3 regions of the Rhodopseudomonas telluris genome follow, and region 2 is predicted to be linked to each of the others. Evidence: riboswitches for the same ligand, from Rfam matches in the RefSeq annotation. Region 2 holds a riboswitch; each other region holds the start of a gene.

Evidence for each region. Region 2 has a riboswitch for cobalamin ahead of ACFFJ6_RS18590 (hypothetical protein). Riboswitches for the same ligand answer to the same signal wherever they lie in the genome.
Region 1: another riboswitch for cobalamin. It lies ahead of ACFFJ6_RS00320 (HoxN/HupN/NixA family nickel/cobalt transporter); the one in region 2 lies ahead of ACFFJ6_RS18590 (hypothetical protein).
Region 3: another riboswitch for cobalamin. It lies ahead of ACFFJ6_RS21130 (cysteine-rich small domain-containing protein); the one in region 2 lies ahead of ACFFJ6_RS18590 (hypothetical protein).

What each region holds. Positions count from the first base shown of each region.
Region 1 covers NZ_JBHLWM010000001.1:61,060-67,224, forward strand. Annotated here, with positions in the region: gene ACFFJ6_RS00295 (formate dehydrogenase subunit gamma) at 1-345, opposite strand, end outside; gene ACFFJ6_RS00300 (LysR family transcriptional regulator) at 461-1,360, opposite strand; gene ACFFJ6_RS00305 (BtaA family protein) at 1,654-2,877, opposite strand; gene ACFFJ6_RS00310 (class I SAM-dependent methyltransferase) at 3,053-3,757, shown strand; gene ACFFJ6_RS00315 (DMT family transporter) at 3,754-4,077, shown strand; cobalamin riboswitch at 4,128-4,337, shown strand; gene ACFFJ6_RS00320 (HoxN/HupN/NixA family nickel/cobalt transporter) at 4,412-5,485, shown strand; gene ACFFJ6_RS00325 (FecCD family ABC transporter permease) at 5,493-6,165, shown strand, end outside.
Region 2 covers NZ_JBHLWM010000008.1:195,905-202,069, reverse strand. Annotated here, with positions in the region: gene tcuA (FAD-dependent tricarballylate dehydrogenase TcuA) at 1-904, shown strand, start outside; gene tcuB (tricarballylate utilization 4Fe-4S protein TcuB) at 891-2,015, shown strand; cobalamin riboswitch at 2,137-2,342, shown strand; gene ACFFJ6_RS18590 (hypothetical protein) at 2,454-3,002, shown strand; gene ACFFJ6_RS18585 (precorrin-8X methylmutase) at 2,999-3,628, shown strand; gene ACFFJ6_RS18580 (precorrin-2 C(20)-methyltransferase) at 3,625-4,353, shown strand; gene cobJ (precorrin-3B C(17)-methyltransferase) at 4,350-5,111, shown strand; gene ACFFJ6_RS18570 (cobalt-precorrin-6A reductase) at 5,078-5,827, opposite strand; gene cbiE (precorrin-6y C5,15-methyltransferase (decarboxylating) subunit CbiE) at 5,859-6,165, shown strand, end outside.
Region 3 covers NZ_JBHLWM010000008.1:791,400-797,564, reverse strand. Annotated here, with positions in the region: gene ACFFJ6_RS21145 (TRAP transporter substrate-binding protein) at 1-813, opposite strand, end outside; partial or broken gene ACFFJ6_RS21140 (cobyric acid synthase) at 1,508-2,891, opposite strand; gene ACFFJ6_RS21135 (tyrosine phosphatase family protein) at 2,926-3,513, shown strand; cobalamin riboswitch at 3,571-3,775, shown strand; gene ACFFJ6_RS21130 (cysteine-rich small domain-containing protein) at 3,961-4,290, shown strand; gene ACFFJ6_RS21125 (ABC transporter substrate-binding protein) at 4,327-5,178, opposite strand; gene ACFFJ6_RS21120 (ABC transporter ATP-binding protein) at 5,196-5,984, opposite strand; gene ACFFJ6_RS21115 (FecCD family ABC transporter permease) at 5,981-6,165, opposite strand, start outside.

The sequences.
Region 1 (6,165 bases), on a different contig from region 2:
CACCGAGCCATCCGCGCAAGTGCCGCCGAACGCGACGCCGAGCCGCGTTTCCGCATGCACCGCCAGCGCATCGCCGCCCGCGGCCTGGCACGCTTCGGCGCGGCACAACTTCAGCACGTGCCGGCCCGGCGGCTCGCGGCGGAAGTCGGGATAGAAGGTGAGCACGCCATGCACCTCGGCGCGCGACAGGTTCAGCGCCTGCGCCACCATCGGCACGGCCGCCTCCGGCACATAGCCGAACGCCTCCTGCAAGGCATGCAGGATGACCAGCGTCGGTCCTTCCTTGTGCGCCAGCGCGGCGATGATCTCGCTCGCGCGTGTTGGATCCCAAGCTTCATGGCGCATCGGCGTTTCTTCCCGGCTTTGTTCGGGACCGATGAAAATAAGAATCGTTCAAGGAATCAATAAAGCTGTCGCATGCTGCGATAAGGAAACGGTATCGAGAGAGGGGACGGAACCCTCAGACATCGCTCTCGAGCGAGGGTGCGACTTCCCGCGCCACCTGCATCAACGCTGCAACCAGCGGCGTGTAGGGCTCCCGCGGCGGCACGACCAGGCCAATGCTGTAGGACACCACCGGATCGATGATCGGGATGGTGCGAACGCCGTCGCCGAGGCCCAGCGTTTCGGCGAGCTTGGCCGGCATGACGCTGGCCCAGCGGCCGGTTTTCACGTGAGTATAGAGGACGATGATCGAATTCGACGTCAGCGTCGGATGCGCGATGGTGCCGGCGGCGCGCAGCGCGCGGTCGATAATGCGGCGGTTCTGCATGTTCGGCGTCAGCAGGCACAGCGGAACCTGGCCGACTTCTTGCCAAGTCACTTGCTCGCGATCGCCGAACAGGCCGTCCGGCGAGGTGATCAGCCGGTAGCTCTCCTGATACAGTGGAACGCTGCGGACTTTGCCGAGTGGCTCGTTCTCGATGTAGGTCAGCCCCGCGTCGGCCTCGAGGTTCTCGAGCAGGCCGAGGACCTCCGAAGACGTGCAGGACAGGATGCTGAAGCGCACATTGGGATGCCGCGCGCGGAACGGCGTGGTCAGTTGCGCCACCATGCCGAGCACGGTCGGGATCGCGGCGATCCGCAACTCGCCCGACAGCTCGCCCTTCAACGCGCCGATGTCCTGGCGCATCGCACGGGCGTCGCCGACGATGCGACGGGCCCATTCCAGCGTGCGCTCGCCTTCCGGGGTGAAACCGAGAAAGCGCGAGCCACGCTGCACCAGCATGACGCCGAGGATCTCCTCGAGTTGCTTGATGCTGGTCGACATCGTCGGCTGGGTTACGCCGCAGGCTTCGGCGGCGCGGCCGAAATGCCGTTCCTTGGCGAGCGCAAGCAGCAGCTCGAGCTTGTCGATCAAGTCCGTCCCTCGGAAATTCTTGAAGAGGAGGGACTTTTGCCCCAATGGGCGGCCGCCGGCAAGGTCGGCGGGAACGGCGGACGGCGCGCGCTGCGCGACGTCTCGTAGATAAAACCCCGCCTCCCGATTGCGGCATCGGAAGTGCGGGGCCAGTCAGGGGAGAGACGAAGCCCCGCGCGCAACGAACAATAGCATCGCGCCAAGCATCGTCAGGTATCTAAGTAGCCGATTATGACAGTTCCGGATTGAGCTGAATCAAACCGGGTGCCTCTTTCGGGTCATGTCCGCGGCGGTCAGGCGACACTCGCGGACCGGCGTGCGTAGCAATGGAAGCCGCCGTAGATGCCCGAGCGGTCGCGGTCGAAGCCGATCGCGCTGCGTTCCGCGTCGCGGTGCCAGACCTGCTGCAGCGGCGACAAGGCTTCGGTCTCGAGCGGTGACTCCGCTCCGGCGGTGCGGAAGATCACCCGCACCGAATCCTTGCCGGACCGATCGATCGCGTCCCACAGCGCGCGGATTTCCTCGGGCGCCATCCAGTCCTGCGAGTCCAGCAGCACGACGGCGTCGATCTGTCGGGCCGGCAGGCTTTCGAGAAAGACACGCAGGTTTTCGTGCACCGGAATGATCAGCCCGGCGCCGGAGCGCATCCGCGCGTAGCGGCTGCGCTGCAGATACAGCGGAAGGCAATCGTCACCGGGGCCCGGATAGCGCCGGCTCAGCGCCTGCCAGGCGAAGTAATTGGTCTCGTTCGGATAGACGTTGATCAGGCGCAGCAGGCGCTGATGCAGCACTTCGTTGAGCGGCTGATTGCCGCCGAGCAGGTCGCGCTGCTGCGGCGGAATGCCGAGGCTGAACAGCAGCGCCGGCGTGCGTGTCAACAGCCGCGCGAATCCCGAATGGAACAGTCGGTCGACGCGCTGCAACGCATCCTGCCGCTCCAACGAATCCGGCGCCGCTTCGAGAAGCGCCTTCAGGTCGATCTTGGCGAATTTCGCCAGCAGATGCGCGAAGCCGATGAAGCTGCCGAGCGCGCCGTGCCGATAGAAGCCGTCGGTGAAGTAACGATAGCGCGGCCGGCCGCGGAAGTCGCGTTCGTCCCAGTAGCTGCGCGCATCGCGGTCGAGTTGCGGCCGCAGGCGCTGGCGATACAGGTCGGCGTTGTCGTCGGCTTCGCCTTCGCCGAAGAAGCGCCAGAACTGGTCGTAGTCCGGCAGCGCGCGCAGCCCTGCGAGCTTCAACTTCAGCAGCGCCAGATGCGCCTCGTTGAGATCGACCGCGAACACCTGCGCCGGCTTGGCGGTGAGGTAGGACAGCGCGTTACAGCCGCCCGACGATATTGTCACGATGGTGGAGCCGATCGGCAGTTGCAGCGCAGCAAGATCCGCCTCGGGGTCTTCCCAGATCTGGGTGTAGACCAGCCGTCGGAACCAGATCGAAAACAGTCGGTCCCAGATCGTTGACTCGCTGCGATCCTTGCTGTTGCGGACCGCGTCCGCGATGAGTTGCTGCGTATTCATACCGTCCTCGACTCGGTCATCGGTCGAGAATAGCCGCGTAGCAATGCAGTTTTGCGACAGTCGGCAGGTCTGGAGCAGGAGTTGAAACAGGTCCTGGAACTGCCGGCTGTCATCACCCTGTCGTCGCAAAATCGGATGGAGAGCGGACGATTCCACCTGCGCGAGGGTGCATTCCATGACGATGGTCCGGTCTGAACTCACAGTCGATCCGTCCTGGCCGGTCGACGCGACGACGCGGATGAACCGGATGTATCGCTATCAGCGGCACATCTACGATATCACCCGTCGGTACTATCTTCTTGGTCGCAACGAGCTGATCAGCAGCCTGGCGCCGCCCGCCGGCGGCCATGTGCTCGAAATCGGCTGCGGCACCGGCCGCAATCTGGTCGCCGCTGCCCTGCGCTACCCCGAGGCGCGGTTCTACGGCTTCGACGTCTCGACCGAGATGCTGACCTCGGCGATCGGCGCCATCGCGCGTGCTGGCCTCAATGGCCGAGCCAAGGTGGCGCATGGCGATGCGACTAACTTCACCGCGCAAGGCGTGTTTGGCCAGCCGGTGGCGTTCGATCGGGTGATGATCTCCTACAGCCTGTCGATGATTCCGGATTGGGTTGCGGTGATCGAACATGCGATCGCGAGCCTGAAGCCGGGCGGACAATTGCATATCGTCGATTTCGGCGATCAGTCCGGGTTGCCTGGTTTCGCCCGCCACGCGCTGCAGCATTGGCTGGCGCTGTTCGGCGTCACCCCGCGCGATCAGCTCGAGGCGACGCTGGCACAGATCGCGGTGCGCACTGGCGCCGGACTGAGCTTCGACCGGCCGTATCGCGGCTACGCCCAGGCCGCGGTGCTGACGCTGCCGACGCGACGCCCTGCATGACCGGGTGGCTCGCGCTGCTTGCCGCGGGCCTGATGGAGATCGTCTGGGCGCTAGGACTAAAGCACTCGGACGGCTTCACGAAGCTCTGGCCCGCGCTCGGCACGCTGGTGGCGATCGCCGCCAGCTTCGGCCTGATGAGTATCGCGCTGAAGTCGCTGCCGTTCGGCACCGCCTATGCGGTGTGGACCGGCATCGGCGCCGCCGGCAGCATCGTGGTCGGCATGGCGCTGTATGGCGAGCCCGCCAATGCGCTGCGCGTGCTGTGCCTGTCGATGATCGTTGCCGGCATGATCGGCCTCAAGCTCAGCACGCCGGCCTGACCCCACCGCGCCCAGACCAAGGCGGCGATTGACAAAGCAGGTCCGCCCGCCTTTGATCGTTCCGTTCAGGTGTGCCGGGAATCGTCCGGCACAGGGAAGCCGGTGCAGACGCCTTTTGGGGTGTCTCAAGCCGGCGCTGCGCCCGCAACTGTAGGCGGCGAGCGATCCTTCATCATGCCACTGACCCAAGCGAGGGCCGGGAAGGCGAGGGATTGCGACGACCCGCGAGCCAGGAGACCGGCCTGAGCCACGTCATCTTCCAGCGTGCGGTGCGCGCGGCTGGGGCGGTCCGCCGCATGGGTGACAGGAAGCTGCTCACCGTTCGGGGACTCTCATGTCAGACATACTCGCTCCTCCCACAGTCGCTGTCGCTCGTCCGGACGGATTCCGCGTCCGGCTGGTCGCCGTGCTCGGCGGCCTGGTGATCGCCAATATCGCCGCCTGGGCCTGGGCCCTCACCGCCTTCGCCGGCCAGCCGGTGCTGATCGGCACCGCCGTGCTGGCCTACAGCCTCGGCCTGCGCCACGCGCTCGACGCCGATCACATCGCGGCGATCGACAACGTCACCCGCAAGCTGATGCAGGAGGGCAAACGCCCGGTCGCGGTCGGCTTCTTCTTCGCTCTCGGTCACTCCACCGTGGTGCTGGTGGCGTCGCTGGCGATCGCGGTGGCGGCCAATTCGCTCACCGAACGGTTCGCCGGCTACCGCGAGATCGGTGGCATCATCGGCACCTCGGCCTCGGCGCTGTTCCTGTTCGCGATTGCTCTGGCCAATCTGTCGGTGCTGAGCGGCGTCTACCGCGCGTTCAAAAAGGTGCGGGCTGGCGAGGTCGTGCACGATGACGACATCGATCATCTGCTGCAGCAGCGCGGCTGGCTGGCGCGGCTGTTTCGGCCGCTGTTTCGCTTCGTCTCGAAGAGCTGGCAGCTCTATCCGATCGGCCTGCTGTTCGCGCTCGGCTTCGAGACCGCCAGTGAGATCAGCCTGTTCGGCCTCGCCGCCAACAATGCGGGCACCATCTCGCATTGGTCGATCCTGATCTTCCCGGCGCTGTTCGCTGCCGGCATGACGCTGGTCGATACGCTCGACGGCGTGCTGATGCTCGGCGCCTATGGCTGGGCCTATCGCAATCCGGTGCGCAAGCTGTACTACAACATGACCATCACCTCGGTGTCGGTGCTGGTCGCCATCGTGATCGGCGGCATCGAGACGCTCGGCCTGCTGGCCGGCCGGCTGCATCTCGAAGGCGCGTTCTGGGAATGGATCACCGAGCTCAACGAGAATTTCGGCGCGCTCGGCTACGGCATCGTCGCGCTGTTCGTCGCCAGCTGGATCATCTCCACCATCATCTATCGGCTGAACGGCTATCACCGGCTCGACGCGCGCGTCTCGGGCGCACGGGAATGAGCGTTTGATCGCCATCGTTTCGCATCGCTCCTCGCGCGCGGCGGTCGTCACCGCCGCGTTGCTGTTCGTCGTCGCCGTGCTGGCGATCGGCTCGCTCGGCGTCGGCCCGGTGAAGCTGTCGCCGCTCGCGGTGATCGACGGCCTGATCGGCCGCGGCGGTGATGTGCAGCAGATCATCGTGCAGCAGATCCGGCTGCCCCGCGCCATCCTGGCGCTGGCGATCGGCGCGATCCTCGGGCTGTCGGGCGCTGCGCTGCAGGGGCTGCTGCGCAATCCGCTGGCGTCGCCATCGCTGTTCGGCGCGCCGCAATCGGCGGCGTTCGGCGCGGTGCTGATCATCGCGCTGGGCTGGGCGGATGTGCGCTCCTATGCGCTGCCGGTCGCGGCGATCAGCATGGCGTTCGTCTCGGTGTTCGCGCTACTCGCTGTCGCAGGACGCGGCGCCAGCCTGTTGCTGCTGATCCTGGCAGGTCTCGCGATCTCCAGCCTCGCCGGCGCTGCGACTGCGCTGGTGATGAACCTGTCGCGTAATCCATTCGCCAGTCTCGAGATCGCGTTCTGGCTGCTCGGCTCGCTGGAAGACCGCAGTTTCCGCCACGTCATGCTGGCACTGCCGTTCATCGTGGTCGGTGGGGCGCTGCTGCTGACTCAACGCGCGGCCTTCCGGGCGCTGAGCTTGG
Region 2 (6,165 bases):
GGCTGCGCTGGACATCGCAATCAGCAGCAACAGCGAGGTTCGTGCGCTTCGCGACGTCGCGGACGGCGGATGGATCGTCGAGATGGCGGGTAGCGCGCCTGGAGAGTCCGTGATCGAAGCGCGCGCGGTGATCGTCTGCGCCGGTGGCCCCGGTGCCGATGCCGCATGGCTGCGGGCGCACTATGGAAAATCGGCTGACGGCCTCATGCTGCGCGGGACGCCGTACGCGGACGGCCGGATGTTGGATCATCTGATCGGGTTGGGTGGATGCGCGGTCGGTGAGCCCACGGTTTGCCACATGGTGGCAGTAGATGCGCGCGGGCCGCGCTTCGACGGCGGCATCGTCACCCGGATCACCGCGATCCCCTGCGGCATGGTGGTGGATCGCTTCGGCGCGCGGATCGATGCGATCGGCGCCGGTCAGGAGCCGACGCACTACGCGCGTTGGGGCCCTCGGATCGCGGCATGCGACGATCAGATGGCCTACCTCATTCTGGATGCGGACGGGCTGCAACGCGCCGCGCCGCAGGCCTTTGCGCCGATCGAGGCCGAGACGATCGCGGCGCTCGCGGCGGCGCTCGACTTTGAGCCTGCCAAGCTCGCGGCGGCCGTGGCCTCCTTCAACGCAACGCAGCCCACTGGTGCTCGCCCGCTGATCCGGGCGCCGTTCGCAGCCTATCCGATGCGCGCCGGCATCACCTTCGTACACCATGGCGTCGCGGTGGATGAACGCTTGCGCGTGCGGTGGGCGGACGGACGCGCCAACGCCACGCTGTATGCCGCGGGCATGATCATGGCCGCCAACGTGCTGCGCCGCGGTTATCTCGCCGGCCTCGGCATCACGTTATCAGCCGTGTTCGGCCGTCTCGCCGGTGAGGAGGCGGCGCACCATGTCGCCCGATGATCTGACCGCCGAGGCCGAGCGCCAGCTTCGAATCTGCACGGCCTGCATGTATTGCGACGGCCTGTGTCCGGTGTTCCCGGCGATCGACAATCAGCATCGCTTCGAACTCAGCGACCTCGCCTATCTCTCCAATCTTTGCCACAACTGCCGCGGCTGCTGGAGCGTGTGCCAGTACACGCCGCCACATCCCTTCGCCATCAATCTGCCGACGACGCTGGCCGCGCTCCGCCAGCGATCCTACGCGGACTATCTGTGGCCGGCTGCGCTTGGCCATGCGTTCCGCCGTCCCTTCCTCAGCATCGCTGTCGTGGTCAGCACCGCGCTGCTGTTCACGCTGGCCGCGGTGCTGCTCTCAACCTCTCCCGCCGAACTCTTCGGCGCCGATGATAGCGCCGGCGCGTTTTATCGGGTGCTGCCGTGGCCAATGATGGCGGGCGCCGCCGGGGCATCGCTGCTCTGGGCGATGCTGTGCATCGCCCTGGCCACGGTGCGCTACTGGCGAGCGACTGCGCCGCCGCTCCCGACGAACGCGATCCTCCAAGCGCTTCGCCCTGCATTCCGCGACATCGTCACGCTGCGCCATCTCGGCGGCGGCGGCCCCGGATGCACCGATATCGATGAGCGCCCCTCGCATCAGCGCCGGATCGCGCACCACGTCATGGTCGCCGGCTGCATGGGCACCGTGCTCTCGACTGTCGTGGCGGCGATCTATCACAAAGGCTTCGGCTGGCTCGCGCCCTACCCGCTGCTCAGCCTGCCGGTGATGCTCGGCGGCGTCGGCGGGCTGGCGATGCTGGTGGGCATCGGCGGCCTGCTGACGATCGAGCAACGCGCCGACAGGCAGCCGTCCGATCCGCACGAGGCGCAGCTCAACGTCGCCTTTCTGATCCTGCTGGCGCTCGTCACCCTCAGCGGCCTCGCCGTGCTGGCGCTGCGCGAGACCGCCGCGATGGGCCTGCTGCTGATCCTGCATCTCGGCCTGGTGTTCGGCTTCTTCCTGGCACTGCCGTTCACCAAGGCGATCCACGCGCCTTTCCGGGCCGCAGCGCTGCTGCGCGCGGCGGCTGAAGCGGCGATTTCCAGGCCAACGGCCCGCAAGCCGGGCGACTGATCGGCTCATGGCCGTCCGCAGCGCTCCGTCTTGATCCATCGCAAGCGGGTGCGAAATTATTACGCCGAAACGACCGTCGGCCGGGCGGTAAGCTCGATTGACACCCCGTGGTTTTCAGACCAAACATCGGCCTGCCGACGGTTCCTGTCTTCGGACGGGACGAAGAGGGAATATCGGAAGCCGGCATCCTGCTCGGATGCGACGTGCCGAAGCTGCCCCCGCAACTGTGAACGGCGAGCCATCGCAACACGCCACTGGATGTTTCCGGGAAGGCTGCGCTGGCGACGACCCGTGAGCCAGGAGACCTGCCGTCGCCTGCTGATTGACGCCATTCCGGGCGGGGTGTTCCGGGGTGAAGTTCGGCCGTTCGGAGTGCAGGTCCGTTCGCCGGTTTCGCATCATCGCAGCGCGCGATGATCAACCGACGGATACGGCGCAATGCCGCTTTCGATTGTCTCGTCCGATGAGCGCGCCGGATCCGATCCGGCGTCTGCGCTCGCGCGTCCGGCCGATCTCGTCATGATCTCCTGTTCGGATGCCGAGCTGGCGCGTTATGCCTTGGCGTGGCATGGCGCCGGTTGCGATCTGCCGGCTCTGTATCTTGCAAAGGTGCAGCGGCTGCTGCCACATCCGGAGGCTGACCTCCGCGCCGCCATCGCGACCGCCCGCGCCGTACTGATCCATCTCCCGCATGGCCTCGACGATTGGCGCCGCGGCATCGAGGGCGTAGCAGCCAGCGCCCGCGACCGGCGGATCGCGCTCGCCGTTGTTGCGGCAGCCGACCCGGCAGATCCGGCACTCGATGCGCTCTCCAACCTGCCGCGCACCACGCTGCGCCGACTGGCGGCGCTGTGCCACCGTTCCGATGCGCGATCGGCTCGCGCGGTGCTCACGCAGTTGTCGCTGGCCGCCGGCCTGCCAATCGCGCCGTGGCTCGACGCGCCCACCGACGCGGTCCCTGAACTCGTCCGCGGAGAAGCGCGATGACCTACGTCTACGAGACCGACGGCGATGCGATCTATCGCCAGTCCTTCGCCATCATCCGAGCCGAGGCCAAGCTCGCGCGCTTTGCGTCCGATGCCGAGACGATCGCGGTGCGGATCATTCACGCCAGCGGCATGGTCGATGTCGCCGACGACATCGTGTTTCATGGCGACTTCGTCGCCGCCGGCCGCGCCGCACTCCGGGCCGGCGCGCCGATCCTGTGCGACGCGCAGATGGTCGCCAATGGCGTCACCCGCAAGCGGCTGCCGGCCGACAACGATGTGATCTGCACGCTGAGCGATCCCCGCGTGCCGGGACTCGCCGCTGAGCTGAAGACCACCCGGTCGGCCGCCGCGCTCGAACTCTGGCGCGAGCGTCTGGACGGCGCGGTGGTGGCGATCGGCAATGCGCCGACCGCGCTGTTCCGCCTGCTCGAGATCCTCGGCGAGCCCGGCGCGCCTAGACCCGCCGCGATCATCGGAATTCCCGTCGGCTTTGTGGGCGCCGCGGAATCCAAGGAAGCGCTGCTCGAAGCTGCTCCAGTCCCCTGCGTGGTGGTGCGCGGCCGCCGCGGCGGCAGCGCGATGGCGGCAGCGGCCATCAACGCGCTGGCGAGCGAACGCGAATGAGCAAGCCGACCGTCTACGGCGTGGGCGTCGGCCCCGGCGATCCGGACCTAATGAGCGTACGCGCCGCGCGGCTGGTCGGCGCCGCCAAGGTCGTCGCTTACTTCCGCAAGGCCGGCCGCGCCGGCCACGCGCGCACCATCGTCAACGGCCTGCTGGCGAGCGACGCGATCGAGGAGCCGCTCGACTATCCGGTGACCACCGAGATTGCGCTCGACGATCCGGCCTATGCGGCGACGCTGCGCAGCTTCTACGAAGAATGCGTCGCCCGGCTGTCGGCTCACGTCGCAAGCGGCCGCGACGTCGTCGTGCTGTGCGAAGGCGATCCGTTTCTGTACGGCTCGTTCATGCATTTGTATCACCGGCTGGTCGGCACGGTGCCGGTCGTGGTGGTGCCGGGCATCTCCGGCATGGCGGCATGCTGGACCGCGAGCGGCACGCCGATTACTTACGGCGACGACGTGCTTTGCGTGGTGCCGGCGACGCTGCGCGCCGAGCGGCTCGCCGAGGTGGTGCGCACCAGCGACGCCGTGGTAATCATGAAGCTCGGCCGCAATCTGCCGAAGGTGCGGCGCATCCTGCAGGACGTCGGCCTGCTCGACCGCGCCATCTATGTCGAGCGCGGCGCGATGGCCGGCGAGACCGTGCTCCGCCTCGCCGACAAACAGACCGACGAGGCGCCCTATTTTTCGATGATCCTTGTCCACGGCCAGGGACGACGGCCATGAGCGGCTCGCTGATCGTCGTCGGCCTCGGCCCCGGCGCACCGGAACTGATCACGCCGGAAGTCACCGCCGCCCTCGCCGCCGCAACCGACCTGGTCGGCTACGCGCCCTATGTGGCGCGCGTCGACGCTGGACGTGACGTGCGCCGGCATGCGTCGGACAATCGCGAGGAGATCGACCGCGCTGCGTTCGCGCTGAAGCTCGCCGCAGAGGGCCGCCGCGTCGTCATCGTTTCCTCCGGCGACCCCGGCGTGTTCGCGATGGCTGCGGCGCTGTTCGAGGCGGTCGAGGCCGGCGAGCCGGCGTGGCGCGATCTCGACATCCGCGTGCTACCCGGCGTCAGCGCGATGTTCGCCGCCGCGGCCCGCATCGGCGCCCCGCTCGGCCACGATTTCTGCGCCATCAACCTGTCGGACAATCTCAAGCCCTGGGAAACCGTGGAGAAGCGCCTGCGCGCCGCCGCCGAGGCCGACTTTGTCATCGCGCTGTACAATCCGATTTCGAAGGCGCGGCAGTGGCAGCTCGAAGCTGCCTTCAAGCTGCTGCGGAGCATTCATCCTGCTTCGGTGCCGGTGATCTTCGCCACCGCGGTGAGCGCGCCGCAGGAGCAGATCGATGTCGTCCCGCTCGGCGAGGCGCAGCCGGACCGCGCCAACATGCGAACTGTGGTGATGATCGGCTCGTCGCAAACCCGCATCATCGAACGCCGCGACGGCGCGCGCTTCGTCTACACGCCGCGGTCGGTCGGAGTGCTGTCGTGAGCGAGCCAGTGCATCACTTCGGCGACGCTGCCGACCGTGCGCCGCGGCGGGATCGCCGGCCGGCGTACCATCACCACGGGCAGCCCGAGATCGCGCGCGGCTTCGATCTTCGCCACCGCAGCCTCGCCGCCGGCATTCTTCGCCACGACGATCTCGATGCGATGCGCGGCGAGCAGCGCGCGATCACTGGCGCGGTCGAAAGGTCCGCGCGCGATGATGACTTCGACATTCGGCAACGGCAGCGGACCGCGCGGCGGATCGACCAGCCGAACCAGATAGAAGTGATGCTGCTGGGCCGCGAACAGATCGAGGTTCTGCCGGCCGATGCCGAGGAATACCCGGCGCGGCGCATCGCCAAGCGCGCCAGCCGCTGCCGGCAGATCATCGACCTCGGTCCAGCGATCGCCACTCTGTGCCGTCCATGGCACGCGTTCGAGTGCCAGCAGCGGCACGCCGGCGGCGGCGCAGGCGTCCACCGCGTTGCGGCTCATCTGCGCGGCGAATGGATGTGTCGCGTCGACAACGCGGTCGATCCGTTCTGCGCGCAAGTAATCGACGAGGCCAGCGACGCCGCCGAAGCCGCCGACGCGCGACGGAATCGGCGGCAGCTTCGGCGCCTCGGTCCGCCCGGCGAGCGACAGCACCGCGGCGATCCGCGGCTCGGCCGCCACCGCCGCGGCAAGACGGTTCGCATCGGCGGTGCCGCCGAGGATCAACAGGCGCAAAGACTGGTTCGAGCGAGGGATCATGGCCCTCAGCGATGACACGACGACGCCGTGGCTGTCCATCGTCGGAATCGGCGAGGACGGCTTCGAGGGCCTTTCAGAAAAAGCACGCGCGCTGCTGACGCAGGCCGAGCTGCTGATCGGCGGCGAGCGTCATCTGGCGATGGTGAGCGCGCTCGGCAGACCGGCGTTGCCATGGCGCGTGCCGTTCTCGGACTCGCTGCCCGAGGTGCTGGCGCAGCGCGGGCGCCGCGTCGTCGTGCTGTGCTCGGGCGATCCGTTCTGGCATGGCGCCGGCGCCGTCCTCGCCGATCATCTCGCGCCGGAGG
Region 3 (6,165 bases), 600 kb from region 2:
GGCGTTGATGTTCTTGGCGACGATCTCGCGCAGATCAGCCGGCAGCCGCTCCCAGGCGCGGCGGTTCGCCAGGAACCAGAAGCCGTCCCACATGTGGTTGGTCAGCGAGCAGAATTTCTGCACTTCATAGAGCTTTGCGGTGGAGATGATCGCCAGCGGATTTTCCTGGCCTTCGACCACCTTGGTCTGCAGCGCCGAATACACTTCGCTGAAATTGATCGAGGCGGGCGCGGCGTCGAACGCCTTGAACATCGAGGTCCACAGCGGCGACACCGGCACGCGGATCTTGAGGCCCTTGAAGTCGTCCGGGCCGGTGATCGGCCGGGTCGAGGTCGTGGTCTGGCGGAAGCCGTTGTCCCAGATCTTGTCCATCACCACGAGGCCGGCCTTGCCGATCTCGCCGCGGACATAGCCGCCGAGCTCGCCGTCCATCGCCTTCCACACCGTGTCGTAGTCCGGAAACGCGAAGCCGATGCCGTTGATCGAGGCCGCCGGCACCAGCGTCGACAGGATCAGGCCGGACAGCGTGAAGAACTCGACGCCGCCGGAGCGGATCTGGCTTAGCATGTCGGTGTCGGAGCCGAGCTGATTGTTCGGAAAAACCTGCAGATCGACCCGGCCGTTGGTCTCGGTCTTGATCGCCGCCGACATTTCGCGGGCGCGGACGTTGAGCGGATGGGTGTCGGGCAGGTTGTTGGCGTACTTATAGACGAACTCGGCCTCCGCCGCGCGCGCCACCCACGGCGCCCCAACGCCGCCGACGACGGCCGCAGCCGCCGACGCCTTCAACATCGTCCTGCGCGAAATGCTCATCTGGCTTCCTCCAATAACGCTTCTTGTTTTCTGCGACCCGATCCGAAAAGTCGACGCGCCTTTGGTCATCATTTCGGCCCAGCCGGTCAAGCGATTTCCGTCCGGCGGACCGCGGCCATGGGACTTGTCCAGACGGTGTCGCGGATCGCGCCGGAAGCCCGGAGCGCCGGCCGCAGGACTGCGTGAGCGGGCCCAGCGTGAACGGCGAACGACCGGCTTGAGAGAATCGCGAGGCTTCGCGAGCGTGGCTCGGGCTGGATGAGATGACCGACGGAAACGCTCCACGTCATCATCAGGCCGAGACGGCTACGACATTGGCACGGAGCGGCATCGCAAACCGAAGCTGAGATCAATCCGACAGCAACACGCGGACGGACGACGAAAGCTGCTTGCTGCCGGCGTGCCGTCACGGCACCGCGCGCGGCGAACATTCGAAAGCCCGCGCAAGTTTATGGCATTTTCTTATAAATCTATATATTCCATAATATACCTTATGCGAATTACGGATATGGCTGTGGGGCATTCGAACGAGGCCTCGGCATCGCCAAGCGCACGGCCTCCTCGGTCTCGACCACTCTCCAGGCTGGACACCAACTAGGCCGGACACCGAGCTGCAACTGTCTCGAGCCCGACAGCCACACGGCCTGATGGCCGCGCCGCCGCGATGGTCGGACGATCGCGACGGCGTCGTTCGTCATCGCGCCAGCGCCAACAGTGCGTCGAGATCCAGGTTGCTCTCGCAATGGTCGGCCAAGGTCTCGAGCGCATCCTCGACGCGGCGCTCGAAATCGAGACCCGAGGTCGCGGCGCCGACCTGCCCCAGCCAGGCCGACCGGAAATCGTCGCCGCCGAAGATGCCGTGCAGATAGCCGCCGACGACCCGGCCGTCAGCCGACACCGCGCCTTCGGGCCGAAGCCCGGCGCGGTCGTCGAGCGTCAGCCACGGCCGCGCCAGGCCGGCGCCGGTGGTCCGGCCCATGTGCATTTCGTAGCCGGTGACCCGGCAGCCGCTGAGGCGGTCGCGGGCGTCGATCTCGACCAGGCGCTTGTCGCCAGAGATCTCGGTCTCGATCTCCAGCAGGCCGAGCCCGGCCGTCTCGCCGGGCGGACCTTCGAGGCCGAGCGGATCGCGGACGACACGGCCGAGCATTTGGAAGCCGGCACACAGCCCGACCACGCGGCCGCCGCGCCGGACGTGGGCGTGGATGTCGACGTCCCAGCCGGCCGCGGCTGGCCGCGGCGGCGCGCTCAAGCGCCAGCGAATCTTCGGCGGGCAGCCGGTCGGCGCCGGGAAACCAGCGCAGCACGCCGAGAAACGGCCAGCCAGTCTGCTCGGTGATGGTGCGGCAGCCCGGCTCGAATAGCGAGAAGTCGCCACGGAATTTGTTGATCAGATAACCAACCACGCGCGCGCGATCCGCTTCGCTTAGTAACACGTAGCTGCCGACCAGCGCCGCCATGGTGCCGCCGCGGTCGATATCGGACAGGAAGACGACGGGCAGATCGGCGGCCTCGGCGAACCGCATATTGGTGATGTCGGACGCGCGCAGATACACCTCGGCGCCACTGCCGGCGCCCTCCACCAGCACCAGATCCGAATCCGCGGCGACGCGTTCGAAACTGTCGAGCACCGCCGGGATCAGCCGCTGCCGCATATGGTGATAGACCCGCGCCGGACAATTGCCGAGCACCCGCCCCCGCAGCACCACCTGCGCGCCGATCTCGCTCTGCGGCTTCAGCAGCACCGGGTTCATGTGGATCGACGGCGGCACGCCGCAGGCCCGCGCTTGCAGCGCCTGCGCGCGGCCGATCTCGCCGCGCGGCGCTTTGCCGTCCGGCCTCGAAGGCAGATCGGAATCTGCCGCGACGGCGGCGTTGTTACTCATGTTTTGCGCCTTGAACGGACGCACCGCGAGGCCGCGCCGCGCATAGGCCCGGCACAGGCCCGCCACCACCATGCTCTTGCCGACGTCCGAACTGGTGCCCTGGATCATCAGCGCGCGGGCGCACCGTGGGCCGGTGTCCGGCCGGGCGGAAAAGCGGATACGGGAAATCAGGTCATCGACGTCGACGGTCATGGCGGCACTCGGTTGGAAGAGATCGGATGACGTCGTGGGTGAGCACGACGAAGAGGTGATCGCGGCCGGCTTGACGGTTGTGGCGCGCTGCCGGATAGGACGCGGCATGATCATCGTCAGCGCGCTCGATCACGCCCCTCGCCTTGTCGCCGAGCGCCGCCCGGCGCGATCGCTGTCCCTGATGGCGCCGTGGCAGCGCGTGGTGTTCGATGAAAGCTGGTTGCCGGCCGACCGCCTGATCCTTGCGTTCAACGACGTCGATGTCGCCGGTTCGGTTCACGTCGCGCCGGACGATGCGATCGTGCGCCGGATCATCGAGTTCGCGCGCGGCTGCAGTACGGACGAAGACGTGCTGGTGCATTGCTGGATGGGCGTCAGCCGGTCGCCGGCCGCCGCCTATGTGATGGCGTGCGAACGCGCACCGGGCGACGAAGTGATCATCGCCGATGCGCTGCGCCGCGCCTCCCCAACCGCAACGCCGAACAAGCTGATGGTCGCGCTGGCGGACGATGTGCTGGCACGCAACGGCCGAATGGTCGACGCCATCGCCGGCATTGGTCGCGGCCGCGAGGTCGACGGCGAGGTGCCGCCGTTCGAACTGCCGCTCGGCCGCTCGGCTTAGTTCGACCAACAAACGAGAGCATTCGCTTTGGTCTTGCACGTCGCCGCGCGGCGTGCTGTGCTTTGTGCTGCCTACGGTGCCTCTCGTGCGAGAGGTGAAACTGGGAATGCGGTGCGGCGAGAGATCGCCCATGCCGCAGCTGCCCCCGCAACTGTAAGCGGATCTGTCCGGACCAGCATGCCACTGCGTCGCGATGCGACTCGGGAAGGCGATCCGGACCACATCCGCGAGCCAGGAGACCGGCCGCAGGCGTTGTTCAACCCGGATCGACGGTGGGTCGATAGCAGGAGCTCGCGATGACAACGGCGAACTGATCGGCATCAGCCGGGCGCGGAATGCGCCGCCTCCCCCCAGATATGTGCTGACGCCGCACCACGGCGTCGATCGCCGTCCGCACGCGCAGCTGCGTCTGCGCCCAGCTCGGATGGCGTCTGTCATCGAGCCACCATGGAACCGAAAGACACCACGACCAACGAAGCCTTCAAGGGCTTCACCAACGCGGCCTGCCCGTTCCTGCCGTGTCATCCGGGCGTCGAGCGCGAGTTCAACTGCCTGTTCTGCTACTGCCCCCTGATCGCCTACGAGTGCCCGGGGCCCTATCAGGTCTTCACCGATCGCAACGGCCTGCTGCGGAAGGATTGCAGCGCCTGCACGCTGCCGCATAACGGCTATCGCCGCTCCTGGAAATTCATCCAGCGCTGGCTCGAAAAGCCGCGCATCTGGGACGGCTGCGCGCAGGATCCCAAACGGATCAAGGACGCTACGTCCGAGCGATGAGTAGCTGATCGATGGCTCGCAGGCGCAAATCCTCATCTAGTCACTGGCCCGCGCGCCCACCGGCAGCGTCCCCGCGTGGTCGATGCGTTCGATCGCCGCGACCAGCCGGTCCAGCGCCACCGCGAACATCGCGCCGCCGCAGATCGTCAGCGGCTCCGGAATGACGATGCGGCGGCTTGGCGGATAAGCGCGCTGGATCGACGGATGCAGCAACAGCGCCTTGCCCTGGTCCTCGGCCGCGGGCTGATCCTCGGCGAGCAACAGCAGATCGGGCCGCGCCGCGACAATCGTCTCCAGCGATGCGAAACCGCCATAGGCGTAGCCGAGATCAGTAGCAGCGTTCGACAGACCCGCGGTCTTCAGCAGCGAACTCAGCAGGCTGTCGCCGCCCGTCACCCAGCCGCGCCGCGACAGCGCCAGCACCCGCGCAGGATGTCTTGCCGCCGCAGCCTTGGCGCGCCCGATCGCGCGATCGAGCTCGGCGATCATCGCATCGGCGCGTTCAGGATGCCCCACCAGCCTGCCGACCCGCACGATCTGCGCCTTGACGTCGTCGATGCTGCGCGGCGTGTCGAACTCCTCGACCCGCAGGTTCTTCGCGCGCAGGATGTCGCGTGTCGCCCGCTTTCCGTAGCGTCCCGCCAGAATGACGTCGGGCGCAAGTATCAGAAGGTCTTCGGCCTCTCCCGACAGCCGCGGATAGCGCTCGGCCTGCTTCGCCAGCCACGACAGATGCGGATCACGCGCATAGGGCCCGAGCCCGACGATTTGGTCGGGATCGGCCAACCCGAGCAGCAACTGATCGGTGCACATATTGATCGAGGCGATCCGCGCGGCCGCCGTGGCCGATGGCGCGGCGATCAGCCCGGCGCAACTGATCACCACCATGAGCAACCACCTCCGCATCACGCGCTCCGCATCGCCCACGGCACCAGCACGGGCTGTGCCTCGTGATCGGCGCGATAGGCGTCGATCGCAAACACTTCCGCGAGTTTCGGCGGCGCCAGCACGGCGTTCGGCGGCCCCATCGCCGCAAGCCGGCCGTCGAGGAGCATCAAGACCTGATCGGCGAATCGCGCCGCCAGCCCGATGTCATGGGTGACGACGATGACCAGCGCGCCGGCGCGAGCCTGGCGCTGCAGCAGCGCCATCACCGAGAGCTGGAAGTAAGGATCGAGCGAGGCGATCGGCTCGTCGGCGAGCAGCACTGGCGCGGCGGTCGCCAGCGCCCGCGCGATGGCGACGCGGCGCCGCTCGCCGCCGGAAAGCTCAGTGACCGGGCGATGCTGTAGCGGCGCGAGATCGACATCGTCGAGCGCGCGGCTCACCGCGTCGTAGTCGCCCGCCTGCAGGCGGCGCGGATCGGCGCCGCCATGCGGATAACGGCCCAGCGCGATCACGTCGCGCACCGGCAGCGGCCAATGCACCGCCTCACCTTGCGGCACATAAGCGAGCTGCCGCGCGCGCTGCCGCACCGGCATGCGGGCGACATCCTGGCCGCCGAGCAGCACCCGGCCCTCGCTTGGTACGAGTCCCGCAAGCGCGCGCAGCAGCGTGGTCTTGCCGGCGCCGCTGGGGCCCACCACGGCTGCCAGGCAGCCACGCGGCAGGGCGAACGAGATCGGCTGCACCAGCACACGGCGGCCGAGACTGACCCGCAGCCCATCGGCGACGAAGTCATTACCCTGGATCATGCCATGCTGCCGCTGAGTGCGCGGCGCTCGCGCACCACCAGATAGAGAAAGAACGGGACGCCGATCAGCGCCGTCAGCACGCCGACCTTGATGCCGCTGCTCGACGGGATCAGGCGCACCGCGATATCGGCGGCGAGCAGCAGCGCCGCGCCGCCGAATGCGCTCGGCAACAGCAACCGGC